3 regions of the Arthrobacter sp. 10T413_2 genome follow, and region 1 is predicted to be linked to each of the others. Evidence: riboswitches for the same ligand, from Rfam matches in the RefSeq annotation. Region 1 holds a riboswitch; each other region holds the start of a gene.
What was found. Region 1 has a riboswitch for thiamine pyrophosphate ahead of AC1DBQ_RS19295 (bifunctional hydroxymethylpyrimidine kinase/phosphomethylpyrimidine kinase). Riboswitches for the same ligand answer to the same signal wherever they lie in the genome.
Positions count from the first base shown of each region.

Region 2: it holds a riboswitch for thiamine pyrophosphate, as region 1 does, so the genes downstream of both, AC1DBQ_RS08880 (ECF transporter S component) here and AC1DBQ_RS19295 (bifunctional hydroxymethylpyrimidine kinase/phosphomethylpyrimidine kinase) in region 1, are expected to answer to the same signal.
Region 3: it holds a riboswitch for thiamine pyrophosphate, as region 1 does, so the genes downstream of both, thiC (phosphomethylpyrimidine synthase ThiC) here and AC1DBQ_RS19295 (bifunctional hydroxymethylpyrimidine kinase/phosphomethylpyrimidine kinase) in region 1, are expected to answer to the same signal.

Region 1 covers NZ_JBFTHK010000174.1:2,155-4,408, forward strand. Annotated here, with positions in the region: partial or broken gene AC1DBQ_RS19290 (Rne/Rng family ribonuclease) at 1-901, shown strand, start outside; TPP riboswitch at 1,047-1,144, shown strand; gene AC1DBQ_RS19295 (bifunctional hydroxymethylpyrimidine kinase/phosphomethylpyrimidine kinase) at 1,127-2,254, shown strand, end outside.
Region 2 covers NZ_JBFTHK010000039.1:10,742-12,995, reverse strand. Annotated here, with positions in the region: gene AC1DBQ_RS08885 (ABC transporter ATP-binding protein) at 1-504, opposite strand, end outside; gene AC1DBQ_RS08880 (ECF transporter S component) at 561-1,208, opposite strand; TPP riboswitch at 1,275-1,418, opposite strand; gene AC1DBQ_RS08875 (heme-degrading domain-containing protein) at 1,605-2,150, shown strand; gene AC1DBQ_RS08870 (DUF4386 family protein) at 2,147-2,254, opposite strand, start outside.
Region 3 covers NZ_JBFTHK010000033.1:25,323-27,576, reverse strand. Annotated here, with positions in the region: gene thiC (phosphomethylpyrimidine synthase ThiC) at 1-1,456, opposite strand, end outside; TPP riboswitch at 1,453-1,560, opposite strand; gene AC1DBQ_RS07990 (amidohydrolase family protein) at 1,640-2,254, shown strand, end outside.

The DNA.
Region 1 (2,254 bases):
CCTCGTGCAGATGACCCGCAAGCGGATGGGCACCGGGCTGCTGGAAGTATTTGGCGAGCAGTGTGAAGCCTGCGCGGGCCGCGGCATCGTCACCCACGACGAACCTGTCGAGCACCGCCGGGCCAACACGGTCGCTGCCGAGCACTACGTCCCGCGCGCCGAGGCCCAGCCTGCCGCCCGCACCGAACGCAAGAGCCGTCGCCGCGGCCGGGGTCAGGGCCCGGAGTCCGCTCCGTCCGCACCGGCCGCCGTCCACGCCGAGCCCACCGAGGCCGAAAGCCATGCCAAGGCTGAAGCCACCCGTGCCGCGCTGGCAAAGGTCGCCGCCGCGGCCCACGCCGCGCACCTGCATGACGGGGAAGCTGCCGCCGCCAGCGACGCCGGGGCCCGCCAGGCCGCCGTCGACGCCGTCACGAAGCTTGCCGCCACGGAAGAGGCAGCAGGCCGTCCCGCGGCTGTGCTGACGTTCGGCGGTGAGCAGGTGGCCCTGCCGTTCGTCGAGCACGCCGAGGGCACGCCGGAGCCGTCCCTGACCCTCGACCTGCTGACCGAGGCCTTCGCCAACCTGGGCGAGGCTGAGGCTCAGGCCAACAGGCAGGCGGCCGCCCAGGCCCGGCACGAGACTCAAGCCACGGCACCCGAGCCTGCGCGCGTCGAGGCACCGGCTGCACGGACAGCGGAGACCACGACGACGCGTGGCCGCCGCGGGCGCCGCAACCGGAGCGCCAGCCGCGCCCAGGGTGCAGCCAACGAGACCTCCGTGGAGCACCGCGAGGCAACACGGCCGGCCGCGGCCGGCTCGGTTCACGAGGCCAAGGCACCCGCCGCGGCAAGGCCGGCCATCCCGGCCGGCAACGAGCCGATCATCCTCGGAGTCGGCGTGCCGGCATCGGAGCTGTAGTCCTCCACGGCTGATCCCTTCCGCCACTGATCCGGCTGAAGTGTAAATTGCGGGTTCGGGCCGGAGCGGGCGTAACAATACGTCCGCTCCGGCCCGGGTCCGCTTCGCCGTTAACCGGGCAGCGCCGGGACAGCGGCTAGGCTTGACCACTGACACGGGGTGCCGCGCATCGGGCCGGCTGAGATCCAGACCCGTTGAACCTGTCCGGTTAGCACCGGCGAAGGGATGTCTGACTTGTCCGCAACAGTGAATCCGTCTGAATTTCTGACCGACGCTTTTCTACCTCCCAATTTTCTGCCCTCCGCGCCGTCTGCGCCGCTGCGCATTCCCCGGGTGCTGGCCATCGCCGGCTCGGACCCATCCGGCGGCGCAGGAATCCAGGCGGACTTGAAGAGCATCGCTGCGAACGGCGGCTACGGCATGGCCGCCATCACGGCCCTGACGGCGCAAAACACCCGGGGCGTGCGCGCCGTCCACGTTCCTCCGGCAGAGTTCCTCACGGCGCAGCTGGACGCCATCAGCGACGACATCGGCATCGACGCTGTGAAAATCGGCATGCTCGGGGACGCCGCGGTGATCGACGCCGTCCGCAGCTGGCTGGAAAAGGTGCGCCCCGCCGTCGTGGTCCTGGACCCGGTGATGGTGGCCACCAGCGGCGACCGGCTCCTGCAGGAATCCGCCGAGGCCGCACTGCAGGCCCTCCTGCCGCTGGCGGACCTCATCACGCCGAATCTTGCCGAGCTCGCCATCCTGCTCAAGGAACCCGTCGCGGCAGACTGGGCGGAAGCCCTGGCGCAGGGCAAGCGCCTGGCCGCCCTGACCGGCACCACCGTCCTGGTCAAGGGCGGACACCTCGCCGGCGGGGATAGCGGCGGGGACACTGCCGGGGACGGCTGCCCGGATGCGCTGGTCAACACTGTAGGGCTGCTGGGGCAGGAGACCGTGGTGGTGCCGGGGGAGCGGATCGCCACCCGCAACAGCCACGGCACCGGCTGCTCCCTGTCCTCGGCCATGGCCACGGTGCAGGCACGGGTGGGGGACTGGGAGGCCGCACTGCGGGAGGTCAAGCCGTGGCTGCTGGGCGCGCTCCGCGAAGCCTCGGCCCTGGACGTCGGCACCGGCAACGGCCCGGTCCATCACTTCCACCACGTGCAGGACCGCACGGGCGGCGGGAGTGGGCAGCGTGGCCAGGGGCCGGCGGAGAGCCCCGCGGAGGGCGAGTTCGCCGCGGCCCTGCGCGACGGCGCCGCGGCGGATCTCGACGCCATCTATGCCCTGGACTTCATCCGCGGACTCGCCGACGGCACCCTGCCCGAGGACGAATTCGCCTATTATCTGGGCCAGGACGCCATT
Region 2 (2,254 bases), on a different contig from region 1:
CCCGGCGAGGGCCAGTCGCTGCTTTTGGCCGCCGGACAGCGCCGACGTCGGGTGGTCCAGCGGCAGCCTGCCCAGCCCGACGTCGTCGAGCGCCTCGCGCACCCGCGGCCAGATCTCCCCGGCCGGGACAGCGAGGTTTTCGGCCCCGAAGGCGACGTCGTCGCCGAGGCGCGAGAGCACCACCTGGGTTTCCGGGTCCTGCTGCACGAGTCCGGCGCGGCCGCGCTGCGCCCGGGGCGCAGCGCCATCGATCAGCAGGCTGCCGGTCTCGTCGGATTCTTCGGTGTCGCCGGCCTGCCCCGCCGCGCCGTCCCCGAGCACACCCGCCAGGGCGTGGAGCAGCGTCGACTTGCCGGCGCCGGACGGGCCCAGCAGGAGCACGCGCTCCCCGGGCCGGATGTCCAGGTCAAGTCCGCTGACCGCGGGCCGGGGCCTTCCGGCGTGCCGCCAGCCCCAGCCGCGGGCCGTGACGGCGGCGGGCCGGACGCCTGGTGAAGATGTCATGAGTCGCCTGTGCACTTCCAAGAGGGCCGTTCCGGACTGGGGTTCAGGAACGTGGTTCAGGAGAAGACAGGCTCCGTGGCGGCTTTGCGGGAGGCAAAGGAGCCCAGCACGCCGGTCTTGGCCAGGCCGCGGGTGGCGAGCCAGGACAGTCCGCCGGCAATCACGGCGCCGKAGATGGTGGTGAAGACGATGTAGGCKAGCTTGTCGCCGGCTTCGTAGGCAATGTTCCAGCCCCACGGCAGGAAGGAGTCGTTCAGGCCGCAGAAGAGGYCCGCGCCGGCTCCGGCCAGCAGGGACACCGGGAGGTTGAACTTCTTGTAGAGGAAGGCTGCGAACACCAGTTCCGCGCCGAGGCCTTGGAGAACTCCGGAGATCAGGACGGTGGTGCCGTACTGCGAGCCCATKATKAGCTCGCCGGTGGCCGCCACAGTCTCGCAGAAGAGGGCTGCGCCGGGCTTGCGGATGATGAGCATGCCGAGCACTGCCGGGATCATCCATCCGCCGGCGTAGAGTCCGCTGAGCGGCGGGTAGATCGCATTGACCGGGGTTGAAATCAGGTTCGCGCCCTGATCCCAGGCCCAGAAGATGACGCCCCCGGCGACGGCGATCAAGGCGGCCACCACGATGTCCACCACACGCCAGTTGTAGGTGCGCCGGGCCGATGAACGGCTGCTCGAACCATGCTGTGCTGAAATATCTGTCATGTCGTCCTCCTGAGGAACAGGAGGGGAGGGTGCTCCGGCCGGCCTCGGCTTCCGCCGCCCTCCGCGCACCCTGAGAACTCGACTCCCTTGCGCCGGTACTAACCGGATCAGGTTCGAGGGTCTGCGGCTGTCCGCACTCTCAGCGCCCACCACTGGTTTCCCCGGACTATTCCGGCGATGCCCGACGGCGGCGCTCCCCTGTCGTAATTATTTCGCCCTTGTGGGCTGGCTCAGTTTACACCCGAACGGCCAGGGTTTTCAGTGGTGTGCTGTCACAATCCGGGGCCTGGCCCAGGCCCTCCCCGCGGCCGGGAAGAGCCGCTTGGTAGAGTCGACGTGTCGGCCCCCGGACCCGCGAGCGGGCGGCCTTGTCGCCCACCGGAAAGCTGGACCATTTTGACGCACACACCGGCCACGCCAGATCCCTCCGCCGAGTACGACCCGGACTCGAGCGAGCCGCAACCTCACGGTTCTCTTGCGGCGCTCATTGGCCGTGTGCTGGCCGAAATGGATGCGCTCCAGTTCGCATCGTTCAGCAAGGACGATGCCCTGGACCTCGGGTTGCTCCTGGTCGAACTGGGCAGGCAACGCTCGCTGCCCATCGCCGTCGACATCACCAAGGGTGAGCAGGTGCTCTTCCACGCGGCGCTGKACGGCGCCACCCCGGACAACKAACGCTGGATCAACGCCAAGAAGCGCACGGCCCAGCGCTATGAGGTCCCKTCCCTGCTGGTGGGCCTCCGGGCCCGCGCTGCCGGCGGAAGGATCGAGGAGAACGCCTGGTTCGATCAGATGGAGTTCGCCGCCCACGGCGGAGCGTTCCCCATCTACGTRCGCGGCACCGGGGCCGTGGCCGTCGTGACTGTCTCCGGGCTACCGCAGAAGGCAGACCACGACCTCGTGGTCGAGGCTTTACGGACGGTCCTCACGCCGGGAGCTTAGGCGGCGGCGCCGTCCGCGCGCGGCGTCCTCCGGGACAGCCGGATCAGCGTAATCCCCACTGCCGTGAACCAGGCCCACATGAGGATGCCGTACACCAGGTAGAC
Region 3 (2,254 bases), on a different contig from region 1:
CGATCTTGTACGTGATCACTCCGGTCTTCACATCGTCCTTGTTCGGCAGCCCCAGGTGTTCCTTGGGCGTGACGTAGCAGAGCATCGCGGTGCCATAACGGGCAATCTCCGTGGCGCCGATCGCCGAGGTGATGTGGTCATAGCCCGGTGCGATGTCCGTAACCAGGGGCCCCAGCGTGTAGAACGGGGCACCCTTGCAGAGCTCCTGCTGGCGCTCCACATTTTCCCGGACGAGGTGGAATGGCACGTGTCCCGGGCCCTCCACCATGACCTGCACATCGAACTCCCAGGCCCGCTGGGTGAGTTCGGCCAGCGTGTCGAGTTCGGCGAACTGCGCGGCGTCGTTGGCGTCCGCCGTCGCGCCGGGCCGCAGCCCGTCGCCGAGGGAGAACGCGACGTCGTACTTGGCGAAGATTTCGCAGAGCTCGTCGAAGTGGGTGTAGAGGAAGTTCTCCTCATGGTGAGCCAGGCACCAGCCGGCCATGATGGAACCGCCGCGGGACACGATCCCGGTGACCCGGTTGGCCGTCAGGGGGACGTAGCGCAGCAGCACCCCGGCGTGGATGGTCATGTAGTCCACCCCCTGCTCGCACTGTTCGATCACGGTGTCCCGGAAGATCTCCCAGGTCAGGGCGTTGGCCTCGCCGTTGACCTTCTCCAGCGCCTGGTAGATCGGGACCGTTCCGATCGGGACGGGGGAGTTGCGGATGATCCATTCGCGCGTGGTGTGGATATCGTCGCCGGTGGAGAGGTCCATCACCGTATCCGCACCCCACTGCGTGGCCCACTGAAGTTTGTCCACTTCCTCGGCGATGGAGCTGGTCACCGCGGAATTGCCGATGTTGGCGTTGATTTTCACCAGGAACGCCTTGCCGATGATCATCGGCTCGGACTCCGGGTGGTTGATGTTGCTGGGAATAATGGCCCGGCCCGCTGCCACCTCACTGCGGACCAGCTCCACATCGCAGTTCTCGCGCAGCGCAACGAACCGCATCTCCGGTGTCACGATGCCCTGCCGCGCATAATGCATCTGGGTGACCGTCCGGCCATCGACGGCGCGGCGGGGCTCCGGCGGGGCGCCCCGCCATTCCGCGGAGGCGGCACCGCGGCGCACCGCGGACCTGCCGTCGTCGAGCAGGTTGCGTTCCCGACCGCGGTACGGCTCCGTGTCACCCCGCCCGGCGATCCAGCCGCTGCGGAACGGGGCCAGCCCCACCACCGGATCGCTGCCCGGCCCGGCCGTGCGGTAGACCCGGAATGGAGGGTTCTCGACGCCGCCCGGCGAGGGTTCCAGCGCGATCTCGGTCACCGGGACGCGGATGCCGTGCTCCGGGTCCGTCGTGAAGGCCAGCGAGTGGGACTTCAGTGACTGCGTCGCGGCAGCCTCAGAGTCGGCAGGCAGGTTTTGGCTGGACTGGTTTTGGATAGGGCTGTGCTGTGCAATTTGCGTATTCACGGAAAATACTCACTTCCTTCGCCGGCATTACCCGGACAGGTTCAACGGTCGCAGGCCGCGTCAGCCCGATCTCAGCCCCTGCAGGGGCACCCGTGTGGTCGTAGAAGAAGCTACCACGCGCCGTCGGACGGCTGTCCAGTGTGACGCGGCCGGCGCGGCGACATGGGGACTACCCTTGATGCCATGACCGGCATCATCGAATTCAGCGGCCCCATCCTTACCGGGCCGGACACGGTACGCCACGGCCTCTGGTCCGTCGACGGCCGGCTCACGTTCCACCGGCCCGCCGCCGCGCCGGAGCGCGTGCTAAATGGCTGGGTCATTCCCGGGCTGGTGGACGCACACTGCCACATCGGCCTCGGCCCGGGTGGAGACGTTGCCGAGGACACCGCGGAATCCCAGGCCGTCACGGACCGCGACGCCGGGACGCTCCTGGTCCGCGACGCCGGCGCTGTCCACGACACCCGCTGGCTCCAGCAGCGCTCGGACCTTCCACGGATCATCCGCGCCGGCCGCCACATCGCCCGCACCCGGCGCTACCTTCGCGGCTTCGCCGTCGAGGTGGAACCGGACGGCCTGGTCGAGGCCGTGCGGAAGCAGGCCCGTGCCGGCGACGGCTGGGTCAAGCTCGTGGGGGACTGGATCGACCGCGACGCCGGCGACCTCGCCGCCAGCTTTCCCGCCGGAAGCCTCAAGGACGCCGTCCAGGCCGCGCACGATGAAGGGGCCCGCGTCACCGCCCACTGCTTCGCCGAGGACACCCTGGATGACATGCTCGACGCCGGGATCGACTGCATC